DNA from 2 places in the Paraburkholderia sp. RL17-383-BIF-A genome. Region 2 is predicted to be linked to the other one. Evidence: riboswitches for the same ligand, from Rfam matches in the RefSeq annotation. Region 2 holds a riboswitch; the other holds the start of a gene.
The links. A riboswitch is a leader RNA that binds a small molecule or an ion and turns the genes downstream of it on or off. The one in region 2 is predicted to bind thiamine pyrophosphate.
Positions count from the first base shown of each region.

Region 1: another riboswitch for thiamine pyrophosphate. It lies ahead of P0D71_RS19530 (FAD-dependent oxidoreductase); the one in region 2 lies ahead of thiC (phosphomethylpyrimidine synthase ThiC).

Region 1 covers NZ_JARESR010000016.1:79,192-86,308, reverse strand. The annotation lists gene P0D71_RS19550 (ABC transporter ATP-binding protein) at 1-342, opposite strand, end outside; gene thiE (thiamine phosphate synthase) at 437-1,540, opposite strand; gene P0D71_RS19540 (thiazole synthase) at 1,537-2,352, opposite strand; gene thiS (sulfur carrier protein ThiS) at 2,399-2,596, opposite strand; gene P0D71_RS19530 (FAD-dependent oxidoreductase) at 2,678-3,808, opposite strand; TPP riboswitch at 4,026-4,150, opposite strand; gene P0D71_RS19525 (ABC transporter ATP-binding protein/permease) at 4,549-6,300, shown strand; gene P0D71_RS19520 (SDR family NAD(P)-dependent oxidoreductase) at 6,297-7,106, shown strand.
Region 2 covers NZ_JARESR010000002.1:86,083-93,199, forward strand. The annotation lists gene P0D71_RS02630 (L-lactate permease) at 286-1,884, opposite strand; gene P0D71_RS02635 (hypothetical protein) at 2,209-2,700, opposite strand; gene P0D71_RS02640 (YMGG-like glycine zipper-containing protein) at 2,964-3,176, opposite strand; gene thiC (phosphomethylpyrimidine synthase ThiC) at 3,441-5,372, opposite strand; TPP riboswitch at 5,467-5,585, opposite strand; gene P0D71_RS02650 (GreA/GreB family elongation factor) at 5,736-6,146, opposite strand; gene P0D71_RS02655 (EamA family transporter) at 7,093-7,117, shown strand, end outside.

The DNA of each region.
Region 1 (7,117 bases), on a different contig from region 2:
GGTGTGCTCACGCAGCGCGAAGGCGACGTTGTCGAACACGGACATGTCGGTGAACAGGGCGCCGAACTGGAACAGCATGCCCATCTTGCGCCGCAGCGCGTAGAGGCCGTCGCGCGTTTGCCGGCCGACGTCCTGGCCGTGGAACAGGATCTCGCCGCGCTGCGCGCGCACGAGGCCGCCGATCAGGCGCAGCACCGTGGTCTTGCCGCAGCCCGAACCGCCCATGACCGCGACCACCTGGCCGCGCTTGAAGCGCAGATTCAGGTTCGACAGGACGAGCCGGTCGCCGTAACCGAAGTCGACGTCGCGCAACTCGAGTAAGGTCTCGGGGGAAGAAGACACGAAACTGACAGTCCTTTTACACGGAAGGCGAATTATAGGGCCACCGTGCAAAAGTTGCCGTGACGCTGCCCCGACCCTTAACCAATTCTCACGATTATTGCGTAAACGCTTGTTGCAGTGCAGAAACGGCCGCCGCCGGATCGGCCGCTTCCGTTACCGCGCGCACCACGGCCGCGCAGCCGACGCCTGTCGCCAGCACGTCGGGCAGCACCTGCAGGTCGATGCCGCCGATCGCCACCAGCGGCACGACGCCGTCGAGCAGTCGCACGTAGCGGGCCAAACGCCGCAGGCCCTGCGGCTCGGTCGGCATGACCTTGGTGGTGGTCGGAAACACCGCGCCCAGTGCAATGTAGCTCGGCCGGAAATGCAGCGCTTTCAGAATTTCGTAGAAACCGTGGGTCGACAGGCCGAGACGCACGCCTCCCGCCGCGAGCGCGGCGAGGTCAGCCGTATGCACGTCTTCCTGACCGAGGTGGACGCCGTACGCGCCGGCTTCGAGCGCGGCCTGCCAGTGGTCGTTGATGAAGACCTGAGCGTCGTACTGGCGGCCAACGGCCACGCAGCGAGCAATTTCGCGCTTCAGTTCGTCGGCGGGTTCGGCGGATTTGCGGCGCAGTTGCACTGTCTTCACGCCAAAGCCCACCACCCGTTCGACCCATTCAGCGGTCGGCAGCACCGGATACAGGCCGAGCCGCTCGGGACAGCGTGCAAAAGCCTGCGGCGGCGCCTCGGGCAAGCCGGCAAGACGCGGGAAGTGGTTGATATCGGCGGGAAAAGCGTCGTCGGCACGAGTTTCGTCGCCGTCGCGCCAGGCCAGCGCCAGGACCAGCGCGTCATGCGGATCGAAACCGCAGTCGAGGAAAGCCGCCAGCGCGGGAATCCAGTCTTCCGCCAGATGGCCTTCCAGGCGGTATTTTTCACCGCCCAGATGCAGCGTGGCCTTTTCCTCGGCGGCTTCGATCACGCCGGCGCCGTGCACCAGCCAGCGCGCCATCTGTTCGCCGTGCTGCTGCGCGTCGGCAATCAAAATCAGGTCGCCGCCGTTCAGTTCCTCCGGCGCGGTCAGACAGATGCGCCACTGCGCATGCGTCGGCGGCCAGTCGCCCAGCCGGGCGCGGATGCGCTCGGCGGCTTCGGTGAGTTCGTCGGCGGGCGGCCAGAAGAGGTCGCGATCCTTCAATGTCAAACTCTGCGTCATGCGGCGCTCCCGTCTTGATGCCAGAACGGCATGCCGACCACCGGCGTGCTCGCGTGCGCGCTTTCGCGCGCGGCCATCGGCCCCGCCAGAAAAGCCTGGCGGCCCGCTTCGACGCCGAGCGCGAAGGCGCGCGCCATTGCGTCGGGGTGCGTGGCCTGTGAGACGGCGGTGTTCAGCAGCACGCCGTCGAAGCCCCATTCCATGACCTGCGCCGCATGCGACGGCACGCCGAGTCCGGCGTCGACGATCAGCGGCACGTCCGGCAGCCGCTCGCGCAACACGCGCAGGCCGTACGGATTGATCACGCCCTTGCCGGTGCCGATCGGCGCGCCCCACGGCATCAGCGCTTCACAACCGGCGTCCAGCAGACGGCGGCCGATCACGAGATCTTCCGTGCAGTACGGCAGCACCTTGAAGCCGTCCTTGACCAGTTGCGCGGCCGCTTCGATCAGGCCGACCGGGTCGGGCTGCAACGTGTAGTCGTCGCCGATCAGTTCGAGCTTGATCCACTCGGTTTCGAAGATTTCGCGCGCCATATGCGCGGTCGTCACCGCCTCGCCGACGGTCAGGCAACCGGCCGTGTTCGGCAGCAGCGGTACGCCGTGGCGCTTGAGGAGGTCGAAGAAGCCCGCTTCCGCGCCGCCTTCGTTCATTTGCCGGCGCAGCGCGACGGTCACCATGCCGGGGAGCGCCGCGTCGATGGAATCGGACAGCGATTGCAGCGACGGATAGCGCGAGGTGCCGAGCAGCACACGGCTCGCGAAGGTCTGGCCGTAGAGCGTGAGCGCGTCGGCAGTTTGGGAGGAGGTCATTTGCATAATCCTTGGTTTCCTGCAATCGGGCATCCCGGCGAGGCGCTCAGCCGCCGGCCACGGGTTGCACGACATCGAGCTTGTCGCCCGCCTGCAGCGCGCGCGCCGCATGCTGGGTGCGCGCCACGAAATCGCCGTTCAGCGCGACCGCGAACGGCGGACGTGCGCCGTACGCGGCGAGCGCGTCGGCGACAGTCGCGCCTTCGGGTAGCGACAACGGCTTCTGATTGATATGAATGTCCATGGTGTTCGAATACGGTTCAATCGATGGCGAAAGCGGCATGGTATGCGGCGCTCGTTTGGGTGTGGACCACTTGCGCAACGCTCATGCCGGCTCCCGCGCGGCGTCCAGTTGAAAGAGCTCGCTCCAGCGCGCATCGCGCTGCCAGTCGGCGAAAGCATCGGCGTCGCCGATGCGGCCGTCGAGCAGCGCCGCGGCGAAGCGCACGGCTTCGTCGGCGACTTCGGGCACGATCATGTAGCCGTGCCGGTACAGGCCGTTCACGCGCAGCGTCTGCGCGCCATCCCACAGCAAGGCCGGACGGTGGTCCGGCAAAGTTGGGCGGCACTGCGAATTCAGTTCGAGGATGCGTGCCTCGCCGAAGCCGGGATGCACGGAAAACGCCGCGCTCAGCAGTTCGAGCGCCGAGCGCACGCTGACCGGCGACATGTCCTCGCCTTCCACTTCGGTGGCGCCGATCACGTAGAGATCGTCCTGCTTCGGCGCGATATAGAGCGGATAGCGCGGATGCAGCAGCCGCACCGGCCGCGTCAGCTTGATACCGGGCGCATGCACGCGCGCGACTTCGCCGCGAATGCCCCGCAGCGTGGGCAGCACGGGCTTCGCGCCGAGGCCGCGGCAGTCGATCGTGACGCGGGCGGGCGGCAGCGCGTGATCGTCGACCGCCGTATTCCAGTGCGTTTCGACGCCACGTTGCGCGAGGCCCGCGGCCAGCGCGCTCAGCACCTGACGGTTATCCAGCTGGCCTTCATGTGGCAACAGCCAGCCCTGATTGAAACGGCCCGCCAACGCGGGCTCGGCGGCGCCGAGTTGCGCGCCCGACAGCGTGACGAAACCGCCGTCCAGCAATTCAGCCGGCGCATTGGAGCGCACGCGGCGCTCGAACAGCGGTGCTTCGGTGCGGTCGGCGTGATGCCAGACGACCAGCGTGCCATTGCGCTGAAAGAACACCGGCTCGGGCAACTCGGCAAGCACTTGCGGCCATGTATCGAGCGAACTCGCGCCAAGGCGCGTGATGAGCAGCTCGGCACTCGCGGCTTCCGCGAGCGGCGCAAGCATGGCCGCGGCGACCCACGCGGCGGCTTGCGAACCGGCGGCATCGCCTCGCTCATACAGCGCCACGCGATGCCCCTCACCGGCGAGACGCCACGCGACCAGCCGCCCGCACAGGCCACCGCCGAGAACGGCGAAATCGGGTTGCGCAGAACGCGTCATCGTGCGCACTCCCATTCAGGATGGCAAGCAAAGGCAAAGCGGCACGGCGCACCAGCGGCGTGCCGAAGAGCAAAACACATATCTGAAGAATAGGCGGTCATCGAGTCCTTTCCGTACGGCCAACAAAACGCACGTACCCAGGACGAAACCGGCGGGTGAGGCCGGCCGGGCAATGCGCGTTCCAATGACTAACGCCGCCCGGCGGGGAATGGAAGACTGGCTGCTTCCGGAAACTTCCCGCGCCGGTATTACCCGGATCGGGTGCAAAGGGTCTCTCTCAGCCTCGCCGCCGCAGCATGAAAACCATGCCGCCTGTGGCGCGAAGCACCCCTGTTTCGTCGAAGTCCATTAGACCATAAAAGACGCGCCCCCCGCAAACCAGCGCCCCGCCGCGCCGCACGCGGTTTGATCCGGCACCATCTTTCGCTTAATCAATACGGCCTGGGGCGGTGCTCTGGCACAATGCCAGCACAGATGCCGCACGAACGCGGCGCGGCCGGCGCACCAGACGGCCACGCCGCGTTCGCGCGGTATCGGGGCGAGGCCTCGCGGCGCAACTTAATTTTCGCTTAAGGGCTTCGCGCCAGAATCGGACGCTCACCCGCGCGTGCGTTCGTCGAGCACGACGCCCGGGCCTGTACCGCAAACCCGCCGCAGGGCAGCCCGCAGACGGACCTGCCCCGATGGGTCAGCCCCACATGGGTCAGCCCCTAATGGGCCAGCACTACTTCAGGATGCTCATGACACCGAATACCACTGCCAGCCCCGCGCTGCCGCCCGACGAAAAAGTCTCCGCCTGGAGCCTGATCAAACCCTACTGGGTTTCCGAAGAACGAAAAACGGCATGGGGCCTGCTCATCGCGATCATCGTGATGAATCTGCTCGTGGTGTGGATCAACGTGCGCCTGAATCGCTGGAGCGCCGACTTCTACAACGCGCTGCAAACCAAGAACGTGCATGACTTCCCGCACCTGCTGATGGTGTTCTCGGGGCTCGCGTTCGGCTTCATCATCCTCGCGGTGTACGGCCGTTACCTGCGCCAGATGCTCGGCTTTCGCTGGCGCCAGTGGCTGACCACGCGCTACCTGAACGAGTGGTTGAATGACAGCGCGTTCTACCGGATCGAGCGCGACCGCCTCGCCGACAACCCCGACCAGCGGATCAGCGACGACCTGCAATCGTTCGCCACCAGCACCCTTTCACTCACGCTCGACCTGCTCTCCACGGTCGTCACGCTGGTGTCGTTCATCACGATCCTGTGGTCGCTTGCCGGCGCGCTGACCATTTCGCTCGGCGGCATGCCGATCGAGATCCCCGGCTATATGGTGTGGGCGGCGGCACTCTACGCCGTGGTCGGTTCGCTGATCATCCAGAAGGTCGGCCATCCGCTCGTGCCGATCAACTACCAGGCGCAGAAAGTCGAGGCGGATTTCCGTTTCGGCCTGATCCGTCTGCGTGAAAACGCCGAGCAGATCGCCTTCTACAACGGTATGGAAACCGAGAAGAAGAACGCACACTCGCTGTTCGGCCGCATCCGCGACAACTGGTGGCAGGTGATGAAGTACACCAAGCGCCTCACGTTCGTGCTGAGCTTCTACGGCCAGATCGCGATCATCTTTCCGCTGGTGGTCGCCGCGCCCCGCTACTTCGCCGGCGCCTTCACGTTCGGTGTGCTGATGCAGATTTCCAGCGCATTCGGCACCGTCAGCGACTCGTTCTCGTGGTTCATCAACAGTTACGGCACCTTGGTCGAATGGCGCGCCACCGTGAACCGGTTGCGTGAATTCAAGCGCGTCGTGCACGCACCGCGGCTGAAGGAATCGGTCTCGCCGGCAACCGCGCACGGCGGCATCAATCTGCATTTCGTCGACGAAGACCAGCTCTCCACCGAGGGCCTCAAACTCGCCCTGCCTAACGGCAACCCGCTGTCGCGCATTCGCGATGTGGCGATCCGGCCGGGCTCGCGCTGGCTGGTGCGCGGCCCGTCGGGTTCGGGCAAGAGCACGCTGATGCGCGCCCTCGCCGGCCTGTGGCCGTTCGGCGACGGCTCGATCGACGCACCGGTCAACGCGCGCATCATGTTCATCCCGCAGGTCAGCTACATGCCGATCGGCACCCTCAAGGCGGCGCTCGCCTACCCATCCTCCGTGGACACCTACACCGACGACGAATGCCGCGAAGCGCTCGTCGTCTGCCATCTGTCGGAATACGCGGACCGTCTGCAGGAATCGGGGCACTGGACCCGCATTCTCTCGCCGGGCGAGCAACAGCGCCTCGCCGCCGCGCGCGTGTTGCTGCACAAGCCGGACTATCTGTTCCTCGACGAAGCGACCAGCGCGCTCGACGCGGACAACGAGGCGCGCCTGTATCGCCTGTTCACGGAACGGCTGCCGAAGGCGGCGATTGTCAGTGTCGCGCATCGCGAGTCGCTCGCTGCGTTCCACGACGAGACGCTCGACGTCGAGCGCTCGGACGAAGCGATCGCCGCATGAGCGACATAAGCGCCATCGCCGACCTGAACGACGCGGGCAGCGCCGGATTCGAGCGTGTCGCGCTGATCACCGGCGCCGGCTCCGGCATTGGCGCCGCACTGGCCCGACGCATCGCCGCGCCGCGCTCGGCCCTGATGCTGCACGCACGCGGCGCCGATCACGAAGCGCGCCAACGACTCGCGCAAGTCGCCGCCGATTGCAGCGCGAACGGCGCACGCTGCGCGACGGTGTTCGGCGATCTAGCCGAACGCGGCGCCGCGGAACACGTGATCCATCAAACGCTGGCGAACTTCGGCGCGCTCGATCAACTGGTCGCCAACGCCGGACACGCGCAGCGCCAAACGCTGAATGCGCTCGATGCCGACGCGTTGAGCGCAGCCTTCGCGGCCATGCCGGCCGCGTTCGCGGCACTCGTCAAACGTGCGACACCCGCACTGGAGACGTCGAAGCGCGGCCGCGTGGTCGCGCTCAGCTCGTTCGTCGCGCATCGCTACCGCGCGGACGCGCCGTTTGCCGCAACGGCCGCCGCGAAAGCGGCGCTCGAATCGCTGGCGAAAACCGCGGCTGCGGAACTCGCGCCGCACGGCGTGACAGTCAATTGCGTGGCACCCGGCTTTACCCGTAAAGATCGCGGACCGAGTGCCGATAATGCATCGGTGTGGACTCGCGCCGCCGAAGCGACGCCGCTCGGCCATGTCGCCGAGCCCACGGATATCGCCGCGCTGATCGCATTCCTGCTCTCCGACGAAGCGCGCCACATCACCGGCCAGGTAATCCACGTCGACGGCGGCCTGACTCTCGGCTGAGCGACGCACCG
Region 2 (7,117 bases):
GCGCGTCGTGCCCACCGTAAGCAACGCCCTCAGTACAGAATTCCCTCGGTACGAGCGCCACGCCTTCGGTACGGAATCCCGCCGGTACGAGAGCCACGCTCTCGGTACGGAATTTCGCCGGTACGAGAGCGCCACGCCCTCGGTACGGAATCCCGCCGGTACGAGAGCGCCACGCCCTCGGTACGGAATCCCGCCGGTACACACGCCACACTCTCGGCACGGAATTTCGCCGGTACAAGCGCCACGCCCTCGGTACGCAATCCCGCCGGAACGAGCGCCACCCCCTCAATGCGGAATCATCCACTGCAGGAAATTCTGCTGCAGCCAGACCAGCACGCCGAGCAGCACCGTCAACAGAATCGAATGCTTGAACGTCTTGGCGAACACCACGCCTTCCTTGCCTTTAAGCTCGGTGGTGGCCACGCCGGTCGAGATGTTTTGCGGCGAGATCATCTTGCCCATCACGCCGCCCGACGAATTCGTCGCTGCCATCAGGATCGGGTTGAGATTCAACTGGTTGGCCGCCACCACCTGCAGATTACCGAACAGGGCGTTGCCCGACGTATCGCTGCCGGACAGGAACACGGCGACCCAGCCAAGGAACGCCGACACCAGCGGAAAGAACGGTCCGACCGAGGCGACGCCCAGCCCGAGCGTGTAGGTCAGCCCCGAGTAGTTCATCAGATACGCGAGACCGACGATGGTCGCTACTGTCAGGATGGCGATGCGCGTCTGCACCCACGTGTCGGCGATGGCCGCGCCAAACTCGCGCGCGCTCAGGCCGACCACGAAAGTGGTGATGAGCGCGGCAACGAGAATCGCGGTGCCGGTCGCGAGCGGCTGGAAGTCCCATACCGCGCCGTACGGCGTGTTGTACAGGGTGATGAAGACGGCCTTGTCGAGCCCCGGCCACGGCACCTTGACGTCGCCGATCAGGAAGATTTTCGCCACCGTCCAGACGATCACCACGACCGACACGATGATCCACGGATACCAGCCCTGGCCGCCGCCGATCTTGCCGCGCACCTCGCCGACACGGTCGATGTTGACCGCGAATTTCGGATCAACCGCGGGCCGCCAGACGCGCAGGAAGGCGATCGTCAGAATGAGCGAGACCATCGACGACAACACGTCGGTCAGGCTGTAGTTCACGTAGTTCGAGGCGACGAACTGCGTCAGCGCGAAGCTCGCGCCCGATACCAGCAGCACCGGCCACACTTTCAGCATGTTGCGAAAGCCCGCATAGACGCTGATCACATAGAAGGGCAGCAGAAAGGCGAAGAACGGCAACTGGCGGCCGACCATCTTGGCGAGCGAATCGGCCGGCAGGTGCGTGACCGCGCCGAGCACGGTGATCGGCACGCCTAGCGCGCCGAAGGCGACCGGTGCGGTATTGAAGATCAGCGTGAAGGTGAGCGCTTCCAGCGTGGGAAAGCCGAGCAGAATCAGCAACGAACTGGTGATGGCGACCGGCGTGCCGAAACCGGAAATCCCTTCGAGCAGCGCGCCGAACGAAAACCCGATCACCACCAGCACCACGCGCCGGTCGTTCGGCAGATTGTCGATCATCCACATGCGAAAGGCCGCGAAGCGCCCTGAGCGCTGCGAGATGTTGTACAGCAGGATCGCCGCGAACACGATCCACATGACCGGCCAGCATGCGAACACGGCACCGGCCACGACCGAATCGACCGCCAGTCCCACCGGAAACTGCCAGACAAAGATCGCCACGATCAAGCCGACGATCAGGCCCGCGAGCGACGCCTGCCATGCCGGCCGCCGCGCCCAGCCGAGCAGGAGCAGCACGACGATGATCGGTAAGGCCGCGACCAGAAACGATGGCAATAGCGAATTGCCGACAGGGGTGAGTAGTTGATGGAACATCGCGTCTCCTTCGTTGTTGTTCGAACTCGACGCGGCACTTATTTTTATCGGACGCGTCGCTCTGGCAGGACGGATGGGCGTCGGCGGCACGTGCGGGCCGGGCCGGATCGCTTATTTAAACAGGTACTTTGTGAGGCTCTCCGAAGCATAGAACCCAGTCGGGCGGCGTCAAGAAGAAACTGCGGGCGAAGCGGGCAAGGACTGGGAACCCGCGTTGCGCTTGCGTGAGGCAGCACGCGCGAAGCGCGGCGGGGCGGCGTGCTGCAGGGTCTGCCGTGCAGTTCACGGCAAGACCATCAATGAGTCGAAACGCGCCGGCACGCGTCAGTGCCCGTGGCCATGGCCGTGCCCGCCGCCTCCACCGTGGCCACCCCAGTAGCCACCAAAACCGAAGCCGATCGAAACCGAGGGACCATACCAGCCTGGATAGCCGTAATAAGCCGGATAGACCGGCGGCGGATAGTAGACCGGATAGGCCGGCGCGGGCGCCACATACACGGGCGGGGCGGCAACCGCGTAAGTGGGAGGCGGGCTCTGCTGACCACCCTGAGCCTGTTGCTGCTGCGCTGGGTATGAAGCGTCCTGGCCCATCGGCACGGCCTGCTGCGTACCCGCCGCGGGCACGGCGCCGTAATACGGGTAATAGCCGGCCGGATAATAACCGTATGGGTAGTAGCAACCGGACAGGGTGAGGGCGCAGACCATGCCGCCAAGCGCCATGCCGGCGTGTGAGAGTCGAGGAAAGGAGGAACGGGAAAAGCGCAGCGGCAACCGCTGGCCGATCGCACACACCGAATTGATGAGGCGGGACTTCATGACGCGCTCCTGGTTGAATCGAACGCCGCCATTGGGGGCGTCACGGTACCAGCTTACGCTGCTGCGACGCCGACCGGATTGCAAAACGGTAACGGCTTATTTCACCTCATTGCAGCGCCATTCGCGACCTGCATGAACCCGAGCATAAAACGCATGTCGCGCGCGTTGCGCTCATGAGCGACGTGTCCAGCTCGCCGAGGGTCGAGCTTCGCTCGCCCCTCGTGCGTGTCATGTGATGGATCGCGCTACGACCTGCCGTCCGCTTACTTCCCGACCTGATTGCCGATAATGCCACCCGCCGCTGCGCCACCGATCGTAGACAGCGCATTGCCGCCGATCGCCGCGCCCGCGGCGCCGCCCAAGCCCGCGCCGATAGCCGTATCGCGGCCTTGCCGGCTCATGCCTTCACACGCGGAAAGACTCACCACGACTGCCACGATGGCCGCGAGCGTGCCGATTTGACGAATCGATTTCATGATGCTGACTCCGGTAGTTGTAGTTGGAACGTCACCTTCCTTGCATTTGATGTTATCGCCGCAGCCCGTATCCAGATGTTTGCGCTTGTCAACGAACTGTCGGTTTCGTAATCAAATGTTTCCCTCCGGATAGCACGTGGCGTGCCCGGAAGCCGCAAACGCAAAAGCCCGCCAGTGGCGGGCTTCGGTGCTGCAATGCAGAGATTGGCGGATCGAGTGGCGGCTTGGACTGCACCGCGAAAACACGCGACCCGCGTGCGAACCTTACTGCCGCTGATAAATCTCAGCGCCTTTTTTCATGAACTCGATCGACTTCACTTCCATGCCTTTCTTCAACGCTTCGTCGTCGGTGACGCCCTGTTGCGCGGCGAACTCGCGGACGTCCTGCGTGATTTTCATCGAGCAGAAGTGCGGGCCGCACATCGAGCAGAAATGCGCGACCTTGGCCGAATCTTTCGGCAGCGTTTCGTCGTGGAATTCGCGCGCCTTGTCCGGATCGAGGCCGAGGTTGAACTGGTCCTCCCAACGGAATTCGAAGCGCGCCTTGGAGAGCGCGTTGTCACGCACCTGCGCGCCCGGGTGGCCCTTCGCCAGATCGGCGGCATGCGCGGCGAGCTTGTAGGTGATGATGCCGGTCTTGACGTCGTCCTTGTTCGGCAAGCCGAGGTGTTCCTTCGGCGTCACGTAGCAGAGCATGGCCGTGCCGAACCAGCCGATCATCGCAGCGCCAATGCCCGAGGTGATGTGGTCGTAACCCGGCGCGATGTCCGTGGTCAGCGGTCCGAGCGTGTAGAACGGCGCTTCGTCGCACCATTCCAGTTGCAGGTCCATGTTCTCCTTGATGAGTTGCATCGGCACATGGCCGGGGCCTTCGATCATGGTCTGCACGTCGTGCTTCCACGCGATCTGCGTGAGTTCGCCGAGCGTCTTCAATTCGCCGAGCTGCGCTTCGTCGTTGGCATCGTAGATCGAGCCGGGACGCAGGCCGTCGCCGAGCGAGAAGGCCACGTCATACGCCTTCATGATTTCGCAGATGTCTTCGAAATGCTCGTACAGGAAGCTTTCCTTGTGGTGAGCGAGACACCACTTGGCCATGATCGAGCCGCCGCGCGAGACGATGCCGGTCATGCGCTTGGCCGTGAGCGGCACGTATTGCAGACGCACGCCCGCGTGAATCGTGAAGTAGTCGACGCCCTGCTCAGCCTGCTCGATGAGCGTGTCGCGGAAGATTTCCCACGTCAGGTCTTCGGCCTTGCCGTTGACCTTTTCCAGCGCCTGGTAGATCGGCACCGTGCCGATCGGCACCGGCGAATTGCGGATGATCCACTCGCGCGTTTCGTGAATGTGCTTGCCGGTGGACAGATCCATCACCGTGTCGCCGCCCCAGCGGATCGCCCACGTCATCTTGTCGACTTCCTCGCCGATCGAGGACGTCACCGCCGAGTTGCCGATGTTGGCATTCACCTTCACGAGGAAGTTGCGGCCGATGATCATCGGCTCGCTTTCCGGGTGATTGATGTTGTTCGGGATGATCGCGCGGCCGCGCGCCACTTCTTCGCGCACGAATTCCGGCGTGATTTCGGTGAGGCCGTTCGGACCGAACGCGCTCGCACCGAATGCCTGACCCGGATGCTGGCGGCCCATCATCGCGGCGAGCTTTTCGCCGTTCGGGCCACTCGTCTTGAGGCTTTCCAGATACTCGGCGCGGCGCTGGTTCTCACGAATCGCGATGTACTCCATTTCCGGCGTGATGATGCCTTTTTTCGCGTAGTGCATTTGCGAGACGTTCTTGCCGGCGATCGCGCGGCGCGGCGTGCGGTGCAGGCCCTGGAAGCGCAACTCGGCGGTCGCCGTGTCGGCGGCGCGCTCGCGGCTGAAGTCGCTCGACAGGCCCGTCAGCGCTTCGGTGTCGCCGCGCTCTTCGATCCACGCCTGACGCAGTGCCGGCAGACCGGCGCGGATATCGATTTTGGCTTCCGGGTCCGAGTACGGGCCCGACGTGTCGTAGACATAGACCGGCGGATTCTTTTCGCCGCCGAAACTGTCGGGCGTGTCGGCCTGCGAGATTTCGCGCATCGGCACGCGGATATCGGCACGCGAGCCGGTCACGTAGACCTTGCGGGAATTTGGCAGCGGCGCGACGGCGGCTTCATCGACGTGAGCGTCGGCGGAAAGGAACTTCGGGTTGGCGTTCATGCAGTATCTCCTGAGCAAAGCTATGTGGGGCGGCTAAGCAGGAGACGAGACGGAAGTTGTCGGAAATCGCGAGAGATGAGGCCATGGAGCTGGAGTGCGAATTCCGCACGCTTCCCTGCGCTGGCATTATCCAGATCAGGTTCAAAGGGTATTTCTCACCCGCGCTGCACGGACCTCCAACCTCCGTGCAGCGCAGGACCCCCGCGTTAGCAGCGCACACGATACACCGGCCGCCCGCTGCTTGGCAACCCGTCTTCGAACATCGGATGGCGGATATCGCAGCGGCAAGCCACGCGGCATTGCCGTATTCAGGGGGCTGTCATGAAGCGGCGCAACACGCGTTGCTACGCCGTTGCGCTGTGCTTACAGCGTGAAATTGTCGGCGGCTTCGGGTTGAAAGAGGATCTTTTCGAGCTTCAGCACTTTCTCCGTGCCGCTCGGCGGCGTGAAGCGGATGCGCTCGCCGCGTTTGGCGCCGAGCAAGGCGAGGCCGGCGGGGGAGAACACGTTCAGGCGGCCATGCGCGAAGTCCGCGTTCGGCGGATAGACCACGGTCCAGGTCATGTGCTCGCCGCTGGTTTCGTCGACCAGCGTGGCTTGCGAATTCATCGTGACGATATTGGCCGGAATCTCGTGCGAGTCGACGATCACGGCGCGCTCCAGGACGTCGTCGAGCATGTCTTGCAAACGCGCGTCGGCGCCGGGCGCGGCTGCGTGCTTCTCGAGACGGGTGACGTCGAGTTCGGTGAGGTAACAGGTTTTCGTCTTTTTCACGATGGGTACTCCAATTCGATCTGCATGTAGGGGAACAGCGTGCGGATGAGATCGGCCCGGAGCCCGACAACGCGGCTCAGGCAATGGAGCGAGCAGCGTTAAATCGGGCGCCGGGCGGCGTGGAGCGGGAGCGTTCGGGACGGCCCGCCGGCGCGACGCGGCATGAATTCCGCGCGCGCGCAGCCGGTTGCGCGGCGAGGGCGCAAGCGGAAGTGGGCACGGGAAGTCGGAAAGCGCATCGAGGTGGCCGGTGGGTAGCGAAAGAGGGGGAAGCGGGCGCCACGATACAGTTGCACGCGGTGCGATCGAAAGCTGAATGTTAGCACGGGGCTAATCTCTATCGACTGTAGCACAAGGCCGGGGCGTGTCTCTCGACTCGCCGCCAAGGACTGTCGTTCACCATGCGCTATCGGCCGACAGCCGTTGGCAAAGCGCGCGGGCCGTATTCAAGCCAGTCCGTCGCCTGTCCGAAAGTTACGGAGGCCGAATCATCGCCGACCTTGCTTGAGCGTCCACTCAACCAGGCGGCGTGAGGCTCGACCACTCAGTGATCCGCAGCAACGCACGGCGGCTCATGCCGAAACACAGATCGCTATGCCTTGTGCATTCAACGCGTTCTGTGGCGTCGACGTGGCAAATACGGGGGGGAACGTCCGCGGCGTTTTTGTTGCAAGTACGCCAAAAAGTTACGATTCTTTCAAGCGACGCGGTGGGCGCTTACTGCATAATGCCGTGCGCGCCCACTATTTGGCGCGTGTTCGCCGTGGCCCGATTTCTTCGGCCGCCGCGGCGTTGTGGCTCATTGGCCATCTATCGTCCTTCCGCTCCACCAACATGTCCGCCAGCCTCGCCCGTCAGACCGTATCGCCGATGCGGTGTCCGCCATCCCGCCTCAGGGTCTCCAGCGGGGGCGCCGCACCTCGAGCGGCATGGGCGGGTTGAACGCATGTCGCTGCAACTCCCAAGCCGTT